DNA from 2 places in the Vibrio algarum genome. Region 2 is predicted to be linked to the other one. Evidence: predicted binding sites of a transcription regulator. Region 2 holds the regulator's gene; the other holds the start of a gene.
What was found. Region 2 encodes MetJ, which represses methionine synthesis genes. Its sites were predicted from a motif close to TTAGACNTNTANANGTCTAA; they were not measured.
Positions count from the first base shown of each region.

Region 1: the regulator MetJ is predicted to act here: its motif matches at 2,270-2,289, upstream of metN (methionine ABC transporter ATP-binding protein MetN).

Region 1 covers NZ_JAQLOI010000001.1:1,193,637-1,204,428, forward strand. The annotation lists gene PGX00_RS05760 (MetQ/NlpA family lipoprotein) at 1-438, opposite strand, end outside; gene PGX00_RS05765 (methionine ABC transporter permease) at 470-1,147, opposite strand; gene metN (methionine ABC transporter ATP-binding protein MetN) at 1,137-2,171, opposite strand; gene gmhB (D-glycero-beta-D-manno-heptose 1,7-bisphosphate 7-phosphatase) at 2,440-2,994, shown strand; gene PGX00_RS05780 (MliC family protein) at 3,005-3,301, shown strand; gene PGX00_RS22880 (LacI family DNA-binding transcriptional regulator) at 3,307-3,378, shown strand; gene PGX00_RS05785 (amidohydrolase) at 3,398-4,543, opposite strand; gene PGX00_RS05790 (YitT family protein) at 4,619-5,218, opposite strand; gene glyA (serine hydroxymethyltransferase) at 5,562-6,812, shown strand; gene PGX00_RS05800 (hypothetical protein) at 6,906-7,235, opposite strand; gene lipA (lipoyl synthase) at 7,356-8,321, opposite strand; partial or broken gene lipB (lipoyl(octanoyl) transferase LipB) at 8,324-8,967, opposite strand; gene ybeD (DUF493 family protein YbeD) at 9,119-9,388, opposite strand; gene PGX00_RS05820 (serine hydrolase) at 9,505-10,677, opposite strand.
Region 2 covers NZ_JAQLOI010000001.1:646,714-657,505, forward strand. The annotation lists gene hslV (ATP-dependent protease subunit HslV) at 25-543, opposite strand; gene PGX00_RS03270 (SPOR domain-containing protein) at 678-1,223, opposite strand; partial or broken gene cytR (DNA-binding transcriptional regulator CytR) at 1,351-2,354, opposite strand; partial or broken gene priA (primosomal protein N') at 2,536-4,735, opposite strand; gene rpmE (50S ribosomal protein L31) at 5,054-5,269, shown strand; gene PGX00_RS03290 (malic enzyme-like NAD(P)-binding protein) at 5,463-6,722, shown strand; gene metJ (met regulon transcriptional regulator MetJ) at 6,866-7,186, opposite strand; gene PGX00_RS03300 (O-succinylhomoserine (thiol)-lyase) at 7,403-8,569, shown strand; gene PGX00_RS03305 (bifunctional aspartate kinase/homoserine dehydrogenase II) at 8,570-10,792, shown strand, end outside.

The DNA.
Region 1 (10,792 bases), 550 kb from region 2:
CAACGAACGACCAAGGTTAGTAGGGTCGTTAGGAACGGCAATACGTGATCCATCGGCAATTTGGTCTACTGAAGTAACTTGCTTAGAATAGCCAGCAATAGGGTAAACAAACGAGTTGCCTGCAATAGCGAGTTTGTAACCACGGTCTGAAATTTGTTGGTCAAGGTATGGTTTATGTTGGAAAGCATTGATATCTACAGAACCATCATCGAGGGCGGCATTTGGTGTAACGTAGTCGGTGAACGTGACTAGCTCAACATCTAGGTTGTATTTTTCTTTAGCGACTTTCGCTGCAACTTCAGCGACTTGAGCTTCTGCGCCAGCCATTACGCCAATTTTTATTTTGTTGGTGTCTACTTCTTTGTCACCACATCCAGCTAATACTAGCGCTGATGCTGCCGTTGCGGTGATAAGTAAATTTTTAAGGCTAAATTTCATGTTACATCTCCTGTAATTGTTGTGTTTATTATTATCTGTGGTCTACACGACGGACGAATGCATCGCCAATTGATTGAATTATTTGTACCAGTACTATAAGCATAACGACTGTGACGGCCATGATGACAACGTCATATCGGTGAAAGCCGTAGCGGATAGCGACATCACCTAAACCTCCACCTCCAACAGTACCTGCCATAGCGGAATAACTGACTAGGGTAACGAGTGTGATGGTGACGGCATTTACTATGGTCGGTAAGGCTTCTGGGAGTAGTACCTTGGTGATAATTTGGGTAGGTTTTGCACCCATAGATTGTGCCGCTTCTACAAGGCCGCTTGGGACTTCAAGCAAAGCGCCTTCAATTAAGCGTGCGACAAACGGAATCGCTCCTATGGTCAGTGGAACGATGGCTGCTGTTGTTCCTATAAAAGTACCCACAAGAAGCTTTGTTACTGGAATAATAGCTACCATAAGGACAAGAAAGGGTACCGAGCGTCCAATGTTTACGATGGCTCCTAAAATGCTATTAAGTTTCGTATTTTCAGCGAGGCCACCTTTTTTGGTGATGTGTAATATAACACCCAATGGAATACCAACGGCAAATCCGACAAAGCCGGAAACCGCGACCATATAAAGTGTTTCTCCTGTGGCCCCTAACAACAATTTGCTATTAAGACTTAACCATTGAGCAATGGAATCAAAGGACATAACCAAGTACCTCTACTTTTACTTTGTGCTCTTTTAAGAATGCGATGGCAGCGTTGTCATCGTGTTCCGAGCCGAATAATTCTGCGACCATCATGCCGAACTTTACCCCACCAGCGTAATCAAGATCAGAGCTTAAGATGCTCACATCGATATTAAACTGGCGCGAGATTTGGCTCATTAGTGGTGCGTCGACTGTTTCTCCGGTAAATTCGAGTCGCACGAGTGGATGAGATCCCTCGATTCTATTTGTTTGTAACCGGGCTTGGTAATCTTCCGGTATTGAAAGGTCCAGAGTTGAACGAATAAAGCTATGAGCGAGCTCTGTTTTAGGGTGAGCGAAAATTTCGCCTACCGTGCCTTGTTCTACCAATTCTCCGTCACCAATGATGGCCACTTGATGGCATATACCTTTTACAACATCCATCTCGTGAGTAATCAGAAGAATAGTGATGTTTAATTTTCGATTAATCTCTCTAAGTAGTTCAAGAATCGATTGTGTTGTTGCTGGGTCAAGGGCACTGGTTGCTTCATCGCACAGCAATACTTTAGGGTCAGACGCTAATGCTCTTGCAATAGCAACCCGTTGTTTTTGACCACCGCTTAGATTGGCAGGATAAGTATCACGTTTGTCGGCAAGACCGACTAAGGATAGCAGTTCGCTAACCTTAGTATTAATCGTCTCTTTATTGATGCCTGCTAGCTCTAGGGGCAGGGCTATATTATTAAAAACAGTACGAGAAGAGAGCAAATTAAAGTGTTGGAATATCATTCCAATATTACGCCGAGCTTCACTTAATTCTGATTTGGAAAGCAGTGTGAGATCGACACCATCCACAACAACGCTACCCTGTGTAGGAGCTTCGAGCATGTTTACACAGCGGATAAGTGTGCTTTTACCTGCACCAGATGAGCCTATAACACCAAAAATACTTCCTTGTGAGATAGACAGGTTGATGTCTACTAAGGCGTGAATTTCTTTTTCACCTTGATAGAAAACCTTGTTAACGTTGCTAATTTCAATCATTTAATAAAACCTAATTGGAATAACCAGAATAAAGTACTGGTTAACTTTCTAAACTGTAGACGATGCTATGGTGAACACGTTTCCTTGTCAATAGGTATCTTGACGTATAGACGTCCATAGCTCTATTTGGGTTATTTTGTTTGGATATTTAATAGTTCTGAATGCTATAAAACGGCGAAAGAAAAAACTTGTTAATTTAGGATAAATGATGATCAGCAGTGTAAAGCGTGCAATAATTTCGTTATAAATTTCTATTGAGGATAAGGCTTTGGCTAAACCTGCTGTGTTTTTAGATCGAGATGGCGTAATTAATGTAGATCACGGATACGTTCATGATGAACATGATTTTGAATTTATCGATGGCGTATTTGAAGCGACGAAAACATTACAACAGATGGGATACCTTTTGGTTCTAGTGACCAATCAATCTGGTGTTGCTCGCGGGTTGTTTAGCGAAGATAGGTTTCTTTCTTTAACGGAATGGATGGATTGGAATTTTGTTGACAATGGCGTTGAACTTGACGGTATTTATTACTGTTTACACCATCCTGAACACGGTATCGGAGATTACAAGCAAGATTGTGACTGTCGCAAACCGAAACCAGGCATGTTTATTTCTGCTCGTGACTTCTTGAAAATAGATATGGCGAACTCAATCATGGTAGGCGATAAAGCGGAAGACATGATGGCAGCAGAAGCGGCTGGTGTTGGCACAAAAATACTCGTTAGAACAGGAAAGCCCGTAACAGACAGGGGAGAGTCTCTCGCTACGGTTGTTTTAGAGAGTATAAAACAAGTACCAGAGTATCTTAAACAACGGTAAAGGATGTCTTGTGAATATTAAGTGGCTTTTTTTCTCTATTTTTTTTGCTTTGGTTGGATGTGGTTCAACCACAGATTCTCTTTATACCTGTAATAATGGAACACAGTTCACGGTGTCTCATACTGAAGATCAAGCAGCTGAAATGGTCATGGCGCACAAACGGATTTCACTGCAACAGGTACCAGCCGCGTCCGGTAGCAAGTATGAAAATTCAGAGCGTGATTTGATGCTTTGGTTGAAAGGAAAACGTGCCATGGTTACCCTAGGCTCAGATACCATCATAAACTGTGATCAGGTTACTAATTGATAACCATGAGAAAATTGACAATTCATGATATTGCAAAACTCGCTGGAGTAGGTAAGTCAACGGTTTCTCGCCTGTAGTTAATTACCCTACTGGGTATTAATTAGAATGCAGTTGGTCAACAATCGAAATGAATAGTTGGCTGGCTGTTTTCAGTATCTCATCAGGGAAATCATAGTCTGGATTGTGTAATTCAGGGTGAGAATTCCCACTTCCTATACAAAAAAGTGCACCATTCCATTTCAGTAAAAACTCGGAAAAATCTTCCGACCAACGCATAGGCTCATTAAGGCTCTCAACGGTAAAACCTAGCTGTTTGGCTTGTTGGTTAATTATCTGACAATGTTTGCTCGAATTGAAAGCCGCATTGAAGGGTTCATCCCAGTCAACTTTTACGATAATGCCTGTTTTTTGTTGTAACTTATCTAGCATCGCAAGTAAATTCGATTTCATATTCGAAAAGGTTTGGTTGCAATCACTGCGCATGGTAGCCATCACTTTTGCATTACCCGGAGCAATACCAAATGCTTCTTCTCCAAGCCTTGCATGGACTATGGTGACTAAGCTGAAAACGTCAGGGTGCATATTCGGAATACTTTGCAGGTAATTAACTGTTTCGATCATCGCTAGGCAAGGACTGAGGCCATTCTCAGGTCTAGCAGCGTGAGAAGTTTTTCCTTCAAACTCAATTGATATCCCGGTAGACGCGCAAGCGAATGTACCTTCTCTAATTAGTATTTGATTGAGAGGATAGCCTGGTAGGTTGTGGTAGGCGAAAACGTTATCAACCTTCAATGATGAGAGCGCTTTATCATTGAGCATGGATAAAGCGCCAGTACCGGTCTCTTCTGCTGGCTGAAACAGTAAGATGACTTTGCCTGTTTTTGGTGGCGATTTTGAAAGTTGTTCCGCTACCATTAACAGCGAACTTGTATGACCATCATGCCCACAGGCATGCATCACACCAACATTTTCTGACACATGGTCATGAGTGGCTATCTCATTGATGGGGAGTGCGTCAAAATCAGCACGAAAGAGGGTTGTTTCTCCGTCATAACCGCTGTCTACAATGCAGATGATGCCATATCCACCGATGTGACCGGTAGGGGATAAGCCGAAGTTTTCTAGTTGAGAGAAAATCATTGCTGATGTTTGTTTTTCTTGCACAGATAGCTCGGGCTGTCTGTGCAACTGTTTTCTGAATTCGATCGGGTCAAAACAAAGCGTGTTTAACGTAGCATCCATGCGGTTAATCCAATTGTGTTATTTTTATAGGTTGATTCTGCTTGGCTATACTATCCCATTTTGTTACACGCAATGCTAACTATAGGTCACTGTATAGCGTGCTGGTTTATGGTTCATACCCAATACGATATTTAGCACAATCGCACCAAGCACTGATATGGCTAATATTGTTGGAGTGATGAAAAAGAACGATGCCACCAAAATAGTGCTATCGATCCCAAGCTGTGTTTTACCTACAGAAATTCCGGTTTTATCTTGAACAAGAAGGCAGAAGATATTGAAACCACCTAAGCTTGAACGGTGTCTAAATAAAATGAGCATACCAAGCCCCATCAGTAATCCACCAGCGATAGCGCAGTATATTGCATTAACAGACTCAATACTTATCACCATGTCTAGGTGGTCCACGAATACAGATACAAGGCCACAAGAAACAATACTATTTACTGCAAACTGAAAACCAAATCGGCGCCAACCTAATATAAAAAAGGGGATATTTGTAAAGAAATAGAAGGTACCAAAGCTAAATGGTATTAACTGACTTAATAATAATGAAAGTCCAGCGGTACCTCCTGTAATAAGATTCGCCGATTGTAGAAAAAATATGCCTTGAGCCGTTAAAAACGTCCCAGTGAGTATCGCTATCCAGTCTTCCTTGATTGAGTGTTTTTGCATCATTTTTCTTTTTTTGTTGCATTAAGTAGCCAGAATAGTAGATAAAAAATGAGTTTTTCGGTAGCTTGGAGGCTAAATTTGTAGGTATGGCGTGTAAGTGACAATTTACACCCTGTAAAGGAAGATGTTGACAGTTTAACGTTGACAAACTTTCGCTATTTATTGGTATGAACTAATTTCAACTGAAATATGAAAAATTCACATGATTATTTTGCTTAAGTTGCTTTCTGATATAGGTCAAATTATGTAGAATATCGCCACTTAGTACACCGACGAAAACGTTTGCGTTGGTTGGTTGTGTGGTTTTTTAGGAATTTCAGATTATCTGAGTCAGGAGATACAGATGCTAAAGCGTGACATGAACATTGCTGATTATGATGCAGAGCTATATGCTGCAATACAAGAAGAGACTCTTCGCCAAGAAGAGCATATTGAGCTAATCGCTTCAGAAAACTACACCAGTCCTCGAGTAATGGAAGCTCAAGGTTCACAGCTAACCAACAAATACGCAGAAGGTTATCCTGGCAAGCGTTATTACGGTGGTTGTGAATATGTAGATAAAGCCGAGTCACTTGCTATTGATCGTGCATGTCAGCTTTTTGAATGTGAATATGCTAACGTGCAACCACACTCCGGATCACAGGCAAACAGTGCTGTTTATATGGCGTTGCTTAAGCCGGGCGATACCGTATTAGGTATGAGCTTAGCACATGGTGGTCACCTTACTCATGGTTCACCAGTTAACTTCTCTGGTAAGCATTATAACGTTATCCCTTACGGTATTGATGAAGCTGGTCAAATTAATTATGACGAAATGGAGCAGTTGGCTGTTGAGCATAAACCTAAAATGATTATCGGTGGTTTTTCTGCTTATTCTCAGGTTGTTGATTGGGCTCGCATGCGTGAAATCGCAGATAAAGTAGATGCTTACCTGTTTGTTGATATGGCCCACGTTGCTGGTTTGATTGCTGCAGGTGTTTATCCTACGCCATTACCACATGCCCATGTGGTTACAACAACTACTCATAAAACACTTGCCGGTCCTCGTGGTGGTTTGATTCTTTCAAACGCTGGTGAAGACATGTACAAAAAACTAAATTCTGCTGTATTCCCTGGTGGTCAGGGTGGCCCACTAATGCATGTTATCGCGGGTAAAGCGGTTGCATTTAAAGAAGCGATGGAACCAGAGTTTAAAGAGTACCAAGCTCGCGTTGTTGCTAATGCTAAAGCAATGGTTTCTGAATTTATTGCACGTGGTTACAATATTGTTTCTGGTTCAACTGAGAATCATCTATTTCTTGTTGATTTAATTGATAAAGACATTACAGGTAAAGAAGCGGATGCAGCACTAGGTGCCGCTAACATTACCGTAAACAAAAACTCAGTGCCTAACGATCCTCGTAGCCCTTTTGTAACTTCTGGTATTCGTGTTGGTTCTCCTGCGATTACACGTCGTGGTTTCACCGAGGAAGATGCTAAGGCGTTAGCTGGTTGGATGTGTGATGTCCTAGACAACATCAACGATGAGACGACCATTGAAGCAACCAAGCAAAAAGTACTAGAAATTTGTAAGCGTCTACCTGTATACGCTTAGACCATAAGTAGGGTTTTCGATAACCCTATTTTAGAGCACAAAAAAACGCGAGCTTAATAAAGGCTCGCGTTTTTATTTACGGCGACTGTTTCATTATTCTTTATTGATACTCAGAGTTGTACCTGATTTACATTCAAATGAGTAATAACGGCGACTTTCGTTAAATTTAGAAAGACCTTCACCCGTACAGTAGTCGATATTAATGTCACGCATTATCTCTAGTGTGTCTTCACTGTTCATAGTGAATTTAGAGTCATCTTCGCAAATAATTCTTACGCGGCCATCATCACTCACAGAGTAGGTTCTAACTTCGGTATTACATAGTTCAAACGATGCATCCAAATAGTTATCTTGTTGTGTATTTTGTTGAGCACAACCTACAAGGATCAGTGATAAAAACCCCAATAAACCTAATTTCAGCATATCTCTATTCCTTTTTAAAATGCTACAAGTTACTTATTGCTAACGAACTTATATACAATTTATATCCCTAATACAAAAAAGACCACTAAGTTAAGCAACCTTTTTGAATGTTGGTCTCAGTTATTTTACTTCTTCGCCTTTAGCTTGCATATCCGCATGGTACGACGAACGTACGAAAGGACCACAAGCGGCATGAGTAAATCCAAGATCTAAAGCGATTTCTTTAAGCTCGTCGAACTCAGAAGGTGGCACGTAACGTTCTACCGGTAAATGATGACGGCTTGGAGCAAGGTACTGACCAAGTGTCAGCATGGTAACACCATGAGAACGAAGATCTTTTAATACTTCAACGATTTCTTCTTTAGTTTCACCTAAACCCATCATCAAGCCTGATTTAGTTGGTACGTCTGGATGGAGCTCTTTAAACTTCTGAAGTAATGTTAGCGACCACTTATAGTTTGCCCCTGGTCTTGCTTTTCTATACAAGCGTGGTGCGGTTTCGAGGTTGTGGTTGAAAACATCCGGTGGATTATCTTTTAGTACTTCAAGAGCTGTGTCCATACGACCACGAAAGTCTGGGACAAGTGTTTCTATTTTTATGCCTGGGCTTTTTGCTCTGATTTCACGAGTACAATCAGAGAAGTGTTGTGCGCCACCATCACGTAAATCATCACGATCTACTGACGTTACTACCACATATTTAAGCTTCATATCGCTTATAGTTTGTGCGAGATGTTTAGGTTCATTAGTGTCTGGAGCGATTGGTCTACCATGGGCAACATCACAAAATGGGCAGCGTCTGGTGCAGATAGCACCCAAGATCATAAATGTCGCAGTACCGTGGTTAAAACATTCGGCTAGGTTGGGGCAAGACGCTTCTTCGCAGACGGAATGAAGTTTATTTTTACGCATGGCCGATTTAATATCTTGGATGCGCTTGCTGTCAGAAGGTAACTTAATTTTCATCCATTCTGGCTTTCGTAATACTTCACTTTTTTCAACTGGCACTGTTTTCGTTGGTATTAATGCCATTTTATCAGCGTCTCTATATTTGACGCCTTTTTCCATTTGAATTGGTTTGCTCATGATTAATTGCTTTCTTTTATTATGTCGACATGCTCGTAGTTAAGCAGAGAAAGAAGCTCTTCAACTAACGTTGCACTAACAGTATCTATATTATTTGGGCCGCCAAGCTCACTTACTTGTACCATTTCCATGCCTTGATATCCACAAGGGTTTATTCGTAAAAAAGGAGAAAGGTCCATATTAATGTTCAACGCGAGTCCATGAAAGGAGCAGCCTTTGCGAATTCTTAATCCCAGAGAGCATACTTTTTTACCGTCTGTATACACTCCAGGCGCATCGGGGCGAGCCGATGATTTTATACCATATTTGTCCAAGGTATTGATGACGAGATTTTCGATATTAGTAACGAGTTCTCGTACACCTATATTTTTTCGGCGTAGATTAATAAGAAAATATGCAACTAACTGTCCTGGTCCATGGTAGGTAACTTGACCTCCACGATCGCTTTGAACTACTGGGATGTCGCCGGTGTTCAAAAGATGCTCTTTTTCCCTGCCTGACCTTGGGTGAATACCGGATTGTGTTCGACTAGCCATACTTCATCTACGGTTTCGTCAGTGCGATTATCGGTGAACTCATGCATTGCCTTCCAAACTGGTTCATAGTCATTAAGACCAAGGTTTCGCACGATGAGGTGATCTTCGATTTTAGACAAGCGAACAGCCCTGCGATTATAGTTAATAAAGTAAACAGATTATAAACTTCTTTTGATACTTCGACTATTAGATTTTTGGTATGAATCTGAATCAAAAACAGCGGCAATAGCCGCTGTTTTTGTAATGAACTGGTTTGCTCTGTTATAGAACCATACGAACGATATCAATTTCAGCCAACTCTTTATAGAGCGACTCTACCTGCTCGATAGATGTTGCCGTAATAGTGACCGAAACAGCGTTATAGGTACCTTTGCCACTTGGCTTGATACTTGGGCTGTAATCGCCTGGCGCGTGTTTTTGAATCACTTGTAAAACCAATTCTGGCAGCTCAGGTTTTGCATAACCCATAACCTTGTATGTGAACTGACAAGGGAACTCTAACAGGTCTTTAAGCTTTGGTTGTTCTTGCATGAAATACTCCAGAGGTTTTATTGAGCAGCGCATATTACGCCCAAAAAAGATCAATCTCAAGAAAAACAAAAGGTCACATTGAAGTGACCCTTAGTGCGAAATATTAAGGTGGTTATTTAGAACCAACTCTTAAAAAGAAGGATGAAGTAGTCAACAAGACGACTAAAAATGCCACCTTTTTCAACGTCTTCTAAAGCCAGCAGTGGATACTCAGCAATATCTTCGCCATCGACTTGGTAGTATAATTTGCCCACTACGTCGCCTTGGCTGATTGGTGCTGTCAGTTCTTTCTCTAGAACAAAGCTTGCTTTTAAGTTCTTCGATTGGCCGCGAGGAAGTGTTACATAAGTATCTTGGGCGACACCTAAGGCAACATTTTCTTGTGAACCCATCCAAATACGCTCACTAACGAACGTTTCACCTGCCTTATGTGGAGCAACTGTTTCAAAGAATCGAAACCCGTAATTTAGAAGCTTTTTACTTTCTGCTTTACGCGCGTTTTCGCTCTTGGTTCCCATTACTACAGCAACAAGGCGCATTTTACCTTCAGTTGCGGAGCTTACTAAGCTGTATCCTGCTTTACTTGTGTGGCCTGTTTTAATGCCATCAACGTTCATGCTCTTATCCCACAATAATCCGTTACGGTTATATTGTGTTATGCCGTTATAAGTGAATTGTTTTTCACTATAGATAGCATACTCTTCAGGGACATCGCGGATTAGAGCGCGCCCAAGGAGAGCCATATCGTAAGGCGTTGAGTAGAGCTCATCATGATCTAAGCCGTGAACATTAGCAAAGTGAGTGCGGGACATACCAATAGAGTTAGCCCATGCATTCATAAGGTCAACAAAGGCGTCTTCAGAGCCTGCCACGTGTTCTGCCATCGCAACACAAGCGTCATTACCAGACTGGACAATTATGCCACGGTTAAGGTCCTCGACAGAAACAGTCGTGCCTACTTCGATAAACATTTTTGATGAGTCAGGATAGTTTTTAGCCCATGCGTTTTTACTGATAACAACGTTGTCTTGTAACGATATGTTACCACGCGCTAATTCTTGTCCGATGACATAACTTGTCATCATTTTAGTTAGGCTTGCAGGTGAAAGTTTGGTGTCTTTCTCTTTTTCAGCAAGCACTTTTCCAGAATTGAAATCAATAAGTACATAGCCTTTAGCGGCTATCTGAGGTGCATCGGGAACAACAATAGGCGCTGAATATGAAAATGGCGCAGATAGTGCAGCTGTCGTGAGAAGCAATGATCTAAAAGTAATTTTTGATTTATTCATCTGTATTATCAATTTTATTGGTTATAACACTAGTTGAGTCGAAAACCTTATATCTTGATATCCGACATTAATTCTGGGAGCACTATGACAAATATTCTAACAATTCGCCAGTCCT
Region 2 (10,792 bases):
TATTCCTCAATTCTGAGCAGAAAATTATAGTTCTTCAATTGTGTGGTGATGATTAGTAAATACGCAAATATCACCAGCTATGTTCAGAGACTTCTCTGCTATCTCACGAGCATCTAATTCTGTATTTTCTAAAAGAGCAGTTGCAGCGGCTTGAGCAAAATTACCACCAGAACCAATAGCAATTAAATCGTTTTCTGGCTGCACAACATCTCCGTTACCTGTGATGATAAGCGAAGCAGTTTCATCGGCGACGGCGAGAATAGCCTCTAATTTTCGAAGTGCGCGGTCACTACGCCAATCTTTTGCGAGTTCTACCGCAGCTTTGGTTAGGTGACCTTGATGCATTTGCAGTTTACTTTCAAATCGTTCAAATAGGGTGAACGCATCAGCGGTACCTCCAGCAAAGCCAGCAAGCACTTTGTCGTTATATAAACGGCGAACTTTTTTAGCATTACCTTTCATTACGGTATTGCCTAAAGATACTTGTCCATCACCAGCAATAACAACTTTATTATTACGACGTACAGATACAATGGTAGTCACGAGAATAGCCTCTTTTCTTTTTACTAGTGAGATAGCGAATATATGAGGATAATCGTGAAGGATTTCAAGGATGAAAAAAGCGAGATAGTTAACTATCTCGCTTTTTGGTGGATTAAATTTTTATTTTGAATTATTTATTGCTCTTCTTTCCAAATCGCACAAGGTTCAATTTTAGCTCTTTGTAATGTGTGTTTGTCTTTTTCTGCATCGCGCTTAAGCTTATATGGCCCCAAAACAACCTTGTACCAGCTGCTGCCTTCTTTTTTACGAATCTTACTACTAATGCCTTGGAAGGCGATGTTCACTTTGCGACTTTCTGCTTGGCTTAAAGATTTAAAGGCACCACATTGCATAATGTATGGGACTGCAGATATAACTTGTTCCTTAGCTTCTATCTCGATCTCTTTATTGGGCAGAGACTTAACATAATCCCACTCTTCTTCAGGTAACTCTGGCAAGCTGGCTTTATTTTTCGTTGTTTGCGGTTTAGTCGTCGGTTTCACTTCTGGTGTGACCGGTGGCTCTGGGTCGTTATTTAGTATTGTTAAACCATAACCAAACCCTCCTAATAAAAGAACGGCGAGAAAACCCATTTTCCACGGTTTTTTTGAGGGAGCCTTTTTACGCTTAGTGTTTTTACGAGAGCCTTGGCCTCGTCTTACATAATCTCTATTGGCCATAACATATCAGCTAAATTTCGGTAGGGATATGGTAATCCAGAATGCATCAGGAAGACAATCTTAGTTTAAAAAGCGGTGCTATTGAGCACCGCTAAAAATGTAAATACCTAAAATTTAGTTTGGATAGTTAAGCTCTAGGTGGAGCGGCACTGTTTCGGATGACGAGTTTTGTTTCTAATAACCTTGAACCAGCTCGAACATCTCTACCTTTCAATAATTCCAACATCATTAACATCGCTTGACGGCCAATTTCATAACGAGGCTGTGAAACCGTCGTCAATGGTGGATCACAATATTGAGAGAATTGAATATCATCAAAGCCAACGACTGAAAGATCTTGAGGTACACGTAACCCGAGTTTTTTCGCTTCTTGAATCGCACCAATAGCCATTGTGTCGTTGTGGCAGAAAATAGCAGTAGGTGCATCTGGTAATGATAATAATTTTCTAAGTGCTTTAGCGCCACCTTCGAAGCTAAAGTTACTATAAGTGCAGTAAGTGGTATTTAGCGCAATACCAGCTCTACGCAATGCCTGTTGGTAACCTTGATGTCTGAATTGGCATAATGCGGCTTCTTCTGGGCCTGAAATCTGTGCAATCTTTTTATGACCCATTTGAGTTAGGTAATTAACGGCTTCAAAAGCTGATGTTAAATTATCAATATGAACGGTCGGCAGCTCTAACTCTGGCGCGTATTCACAAGCCATTACCAGAGGAGGAAGATTTTTTTGTTCTGGTTTGCTTACATCAAATGGTAAGTCAGTACCAAGCAGTAGCATTCCATCAGCTTGCTTAGTAAATACCAGGTTAACGAATGAGCTTTCTCTTTTTTCTGTTGGCCGCTATCACCTAGCAGAACTAAGTAGCCATGCTCCATTGCCGCATCTTCGATACCTCGAATAATCTCTGTAAAATAGGGGTCACAAATATCAGGAACAATGGTGACAATTGTTTTTGACTCATTCCGACGAAGATTTCGAGCTAGAGAATTTGGGGAGTATCCAGCTTCCAGTACAGCGTCTTCTACACGTTTTCTAGTCGATGCAGAAACTTTTTCTGGGTTCATTAAAGCACGTGAAACCGTAGCGGTTGAAACACCTGCAAGCTGGGCAACATCCTTCATTGTCGCCATAAATAATAACCTCTATATATCCAAAATGTAATAATTGTTATGTAACTGTATGTTTATGCTCTAAGTGTATTGCTTTAGAGAAATGTAATTTACGGGTAGAGTAACAAATTTTGCATATGTTGTGTGATGAATGTCTCGTTGGTGAATATAAACAAGTACAAATCATTCGCGTAACAAATGGTTAGCTCAGATCTTGAGGCTCAATATCTATAGACCAGCGTACTTTTTTGGCTAAAGGTAACAGTTGTATTGCGGATTTTGCACTGTGCAAAAGTTTTTGCATAGTGCTTCTATGTGGGGTTTGTAGTAGTAATTGCCATCGCGATTTACCTGCACGTTTTGCTAAAGGTGCAGGAGTTGGGCCCATAACCATAGAATAACCGTCAAACATAGGATTTGATTCGAGAGTGTGTCTAACCTGTCTTAAAAAGTCTTCTACTAGACTACTATTGTTGGCTTCGGCTCTAAATAATGTCAGGTAGGTAAAGGGCGGAAGCATTGCTAATTTTCTTTCTCTAAGCGCAGTGTGAGCAAAGTGATGATAATCTTTGTAGAGAAGAGCTTGCAGCAAAGGGTGTTCAGGGTGGTGAGTTTGTAATAGAACTTCACCGGGTTTACTTGCTCGGCCTGCTCGACCCGCGACTTGGATAAAGAGTTGAGCTAAACGTTCTGAAGCTCGAAAATCACTACTGAATAAAGATCCATCCACATCGAGTAGCCCTACTAAGGTTACGTCAGGGAAATGATGTCCTTTGGCAAGCATTTGCGTACCAATGAGTATTTGAACTTTGTTATTTCGAATGGTTTCTAATGCAGCCTCTAGTGAACCTTTCCTTCTTGTGCTATCACGATCAATACGTAGCGTTTTATATTCAGGAAATAGCGACTGTAGTTGCTGCTCCAACTGTTCGGTGCCTACCCCAACCGTGACTAGTTGAGTTGAGCCACATCCATGACACTGGTGTACAACAGGACGTTGAGAACCACAGTGATGACATCGCATTTCATTACTATTTTGATGGTACGTATAGTACGCATCGCATCGCTTACAATCTGCGGTCCAGCCGCATTCATGGCACATCAACGCGGGGAAAACCCTCTTCGATTTAGAAACAACATCACTTGATTTCCAGAATCTAAGTGTTTTCTCATTTCAGCGATTAAAGGGGCTGATAAACCCCCTCCAAATAAAGCCCTTTGATATCTAAAACTTTATGTGTAGCAGGGACCGCATTACCAGCTCGCTCGCTTAATATGAGGTGATGATATTTACCTGAGATAGCATTCTGTAAACTTTCGAAACAAGGCGTGGCTGACCCTAAAACAATTGGGATGTTTTCTTTGTGGGCCCTCATAATGGCTACATCTCGTGCGTGATATCTTAAGCTGTCTTGTTGTTTATAAGAGGTGTCATGCTCTTCATCAACAATAATAATGCCGAGATCCCTAAATGGAGTAAGCAATGCGGATCGGGTTCCAATCACAATACCAGCCTGTTGTTGTCGCGCGGAAAGCCAAGCATTGAGCCTTTCCGTTTCGTTCAGTCCTGAATGAATGACTTCAACAGGAACATTGAATCGTCTTTTGAACCGATTGATAGTCTGGGGCGTTAACCCTATTTCGGGAACAAGAACTAAAGCTTGTCGGCCCGAGTCCAAAATAGGTTTGATTAGATTTAGGTAAACCTCTGTTTTACCGGAACCGGTCACACCTTCTAAAAGGTAACAACCAAAGCGTCGGTTACTGTTGACAGTTGCGATTGCGACGGCTTGTTCTTCATTTAGCTTTGGTTTGTCCTCTGAGTTTTCAATCTGTTCTGGCCAAAGTGTTGCTTTAGGTTTTGTTTCAGTAGAGGAAATCCATCCTTTTTCATTTAGCGTTTTTAATACGGAGCTGGAGATTTCTTCATCTATCATTTGTTGATGGGGTATTGATCCGTTTTCAAGTAAATGCATTACTTTGGCTTGCTTCACTGCCCGACCAAAGCCACTCATTAATTGATTTTTACCTGCTTCTGTTATCTGCCATTCAATCAGCGAAGCAAATTCAGCTGACTTTCCTTTTCTTAACGCTGTTGGGAGCGCATTGCTGAGGGTTTCACCTAGAGGGTATTGGTAGAATTGACTGCACCAATTGAGCAGTGTGTAAAGGTTATCTGGCCAAATGGGTTCTACATCTAATACTTGTTTGATGCTTTTTAACTGATCGATTGGAAAGTCCGACTGATGAACCATTGCGGTAACGATACCAACAAGGGTTTGCCGGCCAAATGAGACAGAAACACGACCGCCAACGACTGGAAATTGATGAGCTTGAATTAGGTAATCAAACTTTTTGTCTAGTGGCACTGGCAAGGCAATTTGAGCTATGGATGGTCGCATTATTGATGGTTAATCAGCTAAGTGAAACGAAGGGTTAGTGTAGTTGATACGCTGCTTAATTACGAGAAATGCTGATTTTCTGGGTCATAAAGTAGTGAACTATCTAAAAAGCCTATTGGTGGGGTGTGGTACCGAAGAAGTGAACTAGGTGAAAAAAGGAGAAATTGTAGAAAAAAGATTCAAATTAGTTGATCCCAGTGCGTTGTTTCATTACTATACTGCGCCTTGACGGTATATCTATTTATACCATGTTATGTAAATACGTGTGGTGTCCGGCTTAGAATCGGATGGCGACACGGCCTATAATGAGGTTTTCCCATGAAAACAGGTATCCACCCTGAATATAAAGCAGTTAAAGCAACTTGTTCTTGCGGCAACTCTTTCGAGTTTAACTCGACTCTAGCAAAAGAATCTATCCACCTAGACGTATGTGACAAATGTCACCCGTTCTACACTGGTAAGCAACGTATCGTTGATACTGGCGGCCGTGTTGATCGCTTCAACAAACGTTTCGGTGCACTATCTAGCAAATAATTGCTATGTTGTAATTCCGAATTTAAAAGGACGCTTAGGCGTCCTTTTTTGATCGTATATCTAATAACAAAACTTTATGACGTTAATCCGTTTCGGTATAGGAAGTTTTGTTTCTATCATTTACTATCTACCCGAATACAGACGAGTACTTTTTAAAATCACCCCTGCCTAATAGAAACTGGAACTAAATCTTATGTCCGAAGACAACCAACAAGATGACTTTCGTCAACAAGCACTTCATTATCATGCTTACCCTACTCCGGGTAAAATTGCAGTAGCACTGACTAAACCAGCGGATTCAGCTGAAGATCTAGCCTTAGCATACAGCCCAGGTGTTGCTGAGCCGGTGAGAGAGATCGCACAGAATATTGATAATGTGTATAAATATACGGCAAAAGGTAACACGGTTGCTGTGATTTCTAACGGTACTGCTATCTTGGGTTTGGGCAATTTAGGTCCTATGGCATCAAAACCAGTAATGGAAGGTAAAGCATTACTCTTTAAACGTTTTGCTGGTTTAGATTCTATTGATATCGAAGTGAAACATCGCACTATTGAAGAGTTTGTTAATACCGTTTCCGCTATTGCCGATACTTTTGGTGGGATCAACCTAGAAGATATTAAAGCCCCCGATTGTTTTGAGATAGAGCGTCAGTTGATCGAACGCTGCGATGTGCCGGTATTCCACGATGATCAACATGGTACGGCTATCGTCACTGCGGCAGGCATGCTAAATGCTATTGAACTCCAAGGTAAAACACTTGCCGATTCAACGATTGTTTGTCTTGGTGCTGGTGCCGCAGCTACAGCGTGCATGGAGCTATTGATTAAGTGTGGCGCGCAGCGAGAAAAAATCTATATGTTGGATCGTAAAGGTGTGATCCATACTCGCCGAGAAGATCTCAATGAATATAAGAAAATGTTTGCGAATAATACAGATAAACGTACGTTGGAAGATGTTATTGAAGGTGCAGACTTGTTCTTAGGTGTTTCTGGCCCGGATCTATTACCTGCGGAAGCACTCAAACTTATGGCCGATAAGCCAGTGGTATTTGCATGTTCGAATCCAGATCCTGAAATAAAACCAGAAATAGCGCATCAAGTAAGAGATGATCTCATTATGGGTACTGGTCGTTCTGATTACCCAAACCAAGTAAATAATGTTATCTGTTTTCCATTTATTTTCCGTGGCGCTCTAGATGTGCGTGCAAGTGAAATAAATACAGAAATGAAACTGGCTGCGGTTGAAGCGATACGTCAACTTGCTAAAGAGCCTGTTCCTGAAGAAGTATTGAAGGCGGCAGGGGTAAGTAAGTTAGAGTTTAGCAATGAGTATATTATTCCTAAACCGATGGATCCTCGTTTACTACCTCGCGTGGCGAAAGCGGTTGCGATAGCAGCGGTAGAATCTGGCGTTGCAAGAATTGAGCTACCAAAAAATTATATGAGTTAATATCGGTTCAATATAGATGTCGTTATCACCACTTTTGTGGAGGTAACGACATCGGTTTCGTCAGGATAATAGGTATAGATAACCTTAATCGAGCAGCATTACACGAAAGTGTTATTTAGAACGACTTTTTTCAAGCTTATTATTTACTCTTCATCAAACGCTTCAAATTCAATTCCCATTTCTGTCATTAATTTTTTAACTTCAGTTGGAATATCATCAGGGCGATCTTTTCTCAAATCTTCATCTGTTGGTAATGGCTGACCTGTATATGCGTGTAGAAATGCTTCGCAAAGTAACTCGCTATTCGTTGCATGTCGTAAATTATTAATTTGACGGCGGGTACGCTCATCAGTCAAAATTTTCAAAACTTTCAGAGGGATAGAAACGGTGATCTTCTTAACTTGTTCACTCTTTTTTCCGTGCTCTGCGTATGGACTTATGTATTCGCCATTCCAATCAGCCATTGCTCACCTTTTGTCAAAATAGTCATAAAATAATTATGGAATAGAATTCTAGCGGGATTTACCGCCATAAGCAAAGACATATAGACGTCTAGAGGTATTGACGTCTCAAAAAACTAGCAGTAAAGTGTCTTGATATTGATTCTAATGTCCGGGATTCAGTTATAGTTAGCCCATAAAGAAAATAAAAACGGATTTTATCGAAAGGAAAGCCAGCTCATGACACAAAAGAAACCTGCCACTATCGCCGTTCGAACGGGTATTGAAACTGACTCTCAGTTTCATGCCGTTGTGCCTCCAATTTACTTATCGACTAATTATAGTTTTCCTAGTTTTGGTGATGTGCCGAAATATGACTACACGCGATCAGGCAACCCAAATCGAGGCATGTTAGAGCTCGCACTTTCTGAACTGGAATCAGGAAGTGGTGCAGTTGTGACAAACTGTGGTACATCAGCATTAAATTTATGGGTTTCTGCTTTTATTGGCCCCAATGATCTTATTGTGGCACCTAATGACTGTTATGGGGGCACTTATCGGCTATTTAATACGAGGGCACAAAAAGGCGACTTTAATGTTCTCTTTATCGATCAGTCAGACCAACAAGCACTTGAGTCCGCTCTGGCTAAAAAACCTAAATTGGTTCTTCTAGAAACGCCGTCAAACCCACTTGTAAGGGTTGTTGATATAGAAGAGACGTGCAAGAAAGCACATGCTGTTGATGCGTTGGTTGCAGTCGACAATACCTTTATGACACCTATATACCAAAAGCCTATAGAACTGGGTGCTGATTTTGTGATTCACTCAACGACCAAATATATAAACGGCCATTCGGACGTCATTGGTGGTGTAATAGTAACCAAGACTAAAGAGCATGCAGAAGAGCTTGCATGGTGGGGGAATTGTATTGGAGCAACAGGAACGCCTTTCGATAGCTATATGACATTGCGTGGGATAAGAACGCTAGGGGCTCGTATGAGAATACATGAAGAAAGCTCCCAAGCTATTTTAGCTTTCCTATCTAAACAGGAACTTGTCGGAACTATATATCATCCAAGCCTTCCTGAGCATCCGGGCCATGAGGTTGCTAAGAAGCAACAATCTGGTTTTGGCTCAATGTTAAGTTTTGAATTTAATGGTTCAATGGAAAAACTAAAAGAGTTTGTTGGCGCACTTACTCTCTTTTCTCTAGCAGAATCGCTTGGTGGTGTAGAAAGTTTGATATGCCATCCAGCGTCAATGACTCATAGAGCAATGGGTGAAGAAGCACTTAAAGAGGCTGGCATCGCTCAGTCTTTACTGAGATTATCGGTTGGACTGGAAGACAGTGAAGATCTAATTGAAGATCTAACAAACGCATTTAACAAAGTTCAGGAGACAGTCTAAATGACAGTTACGCGTCAACTTCACAAGTTTGGTGGAAGCAGCTTAGCTGATGCAGAGTGTTATAAACGTGTAGTTAATATTCTTGCTGAGTACTCTCAAAGTGAAGATTTAATTGTTGTGTCTGCCGCTGGGGATACGACCAACCAACTTATAAATTGGTTAAGTGCGTTAAAAAAAGATGGACGAACAGCGCATGAGTTACTTATGTCGTTACGTCATTTTCATTCGACTTTGATAGAGCAGCTATTAGAATCTCCAAATGAATTATTGGATCGTCTTCATACGGAATTTTCTGCTTTGGGTGATTTACAAATTCCATTGACTCTGGAGCAAGAAGCTCAGGTTCTCGGACATGGAGAAATATGGTCATCGAGGTTGCTTTCTGCACTTCTATCTCAAGCAGAAATGCCTGCAGTGGCAATAGATTCACGAGATTTTTTAAGGGCTGATATTGGCACGCAGCCAGAGGTAGACCGTTCAAATTCTTGGCCGCTATTAAAAGAAGTATTAGCGCAGCATTCTCAGCATCGACTTGTTGTTACAGGTTTTATGGCTAAAAATCGTCAAGGTGACACGGTTTTACTTGGTCGAAACGGATCAGATTATTCCGCTACGGTGATTGGTGCGTTAGCGGAAACGAGCCGAGTGACTATTTGGAGTGATGTATGTGGTGTATATAGTGCCGATCCTCGCAAGGTTAATGACGCGTGCTTACTTCCCCTTCTCCGACTTGATGAAGCGAGCGAATTAGCTCGATTGGCTGCACCTGTTTTACATAGTAGAACTTTGCAACCGGTCGCACAGAGTACAATGGATTTAGAGCTTAGATGTAGCTATCAACCTGAAGCCGGGTCCACTCGAATAGAGAGAGTATTGGCCTCTGGTAGAGGAGCCAAGATAGTTACCTCGTTAGATGAAGTGTTGCTTATTGAATTGTTGTTTAGTCATGCTCATGAGTTTGAAAGAGCCAAAGACGAAGTTTTACAAAGCTTGCAACGAGCGCAACTCCAACCGCTAGCCTATGAAGTTCAAGCGGATCAAGGTGAATTGCTTCTTGCTTATACCGCTGAAGTTGCTTCTGGTGCTCTTGGTTATTTACATGATGCTGCAATTGAAGCTGATATCCGTCTAAAAGAGGGTTACTCGATGGTTGCTGCTGTTGGTGCAGGAGTGACAAAAAACCCAATTCATAGCCACGGTTTTTATCAACAGCTTAAAAATGCCCCCGTTGAGTTTATGTGTGATGCAGAATCAGGCTTGAGCTTAGCCGCTGTTTTACGAACGTCAGATACCTCAGTTCTTGTACAGGGTATCCATACTCAGCTCTTTCAGGCGCAAAAACGCGTTGGGTTGGTATTGTGTGGTAAAGGAAATATTGGATCAAGTTGGCTAGAACTATTTTCTAAACAGCAAACTGAATTAGAGAAGCGTCGAGGTATGAGTTTTGATTTGATTGGCATTGTTGGCAGTCAAACCTACTGGATGGACTTTAATGGTATCGACTCAGCAAGTGTTGTTAATCGTTATGATGATGAAGCTATCGACAGTAATGGTGATGATTGGTTAGAGCAACTTAGTCATCAACAAGAATACGATGAAGTCATTGTGTTAGACGTGACTGCAAGCGAAGCGGTTTCGATGAAGTATCCTGATATTGCTGAAAAGGGTTTCCATCTTATTTCAGCAAATAAAGTGGCTGGTTCAGCTTCTAGCGACTTTTATCACAAAGTACAGGATGCTTTTACAAAAACTGGTCGGCATTGGTTCTATAACGCAACGGTTGGAGCCGGTTTACCTATTAACCATACCGTTCGCGATTTACGAGAAAGCGGTGATGAGATAACAGCACTTTCTGGGATTTTTTCTGGTACGTTATCTTGGCTTTTTCAGCAATTTGACGGTTCTGTCCCATTCAGTGAGCTTGTAGAGTTAGCTTGGCAACAAGGGTTAACTGAACCTGATCCTCGTTGTGACTTAGATGGTTCCGATGTAATGAGGAAATTGGTGATTCTTGCTAGAGAGTCAGGTTTAAAGATTGAACCTGAAAGTGTGAAAGTCGAATCTCTTATCCCCGAACAATTGAAAGATTTGTCTATTGACCAGTTTTTCGATCAAGGTCAACTGTTAAGTGAGCAGCTCGCGGAGCGGTTGGAGAAAGCGCAACGTGAAGATAAGGTTTTGCGTTATGTTGCCCGGTTACAAAGAGGTGGTAAGGCAACCGTT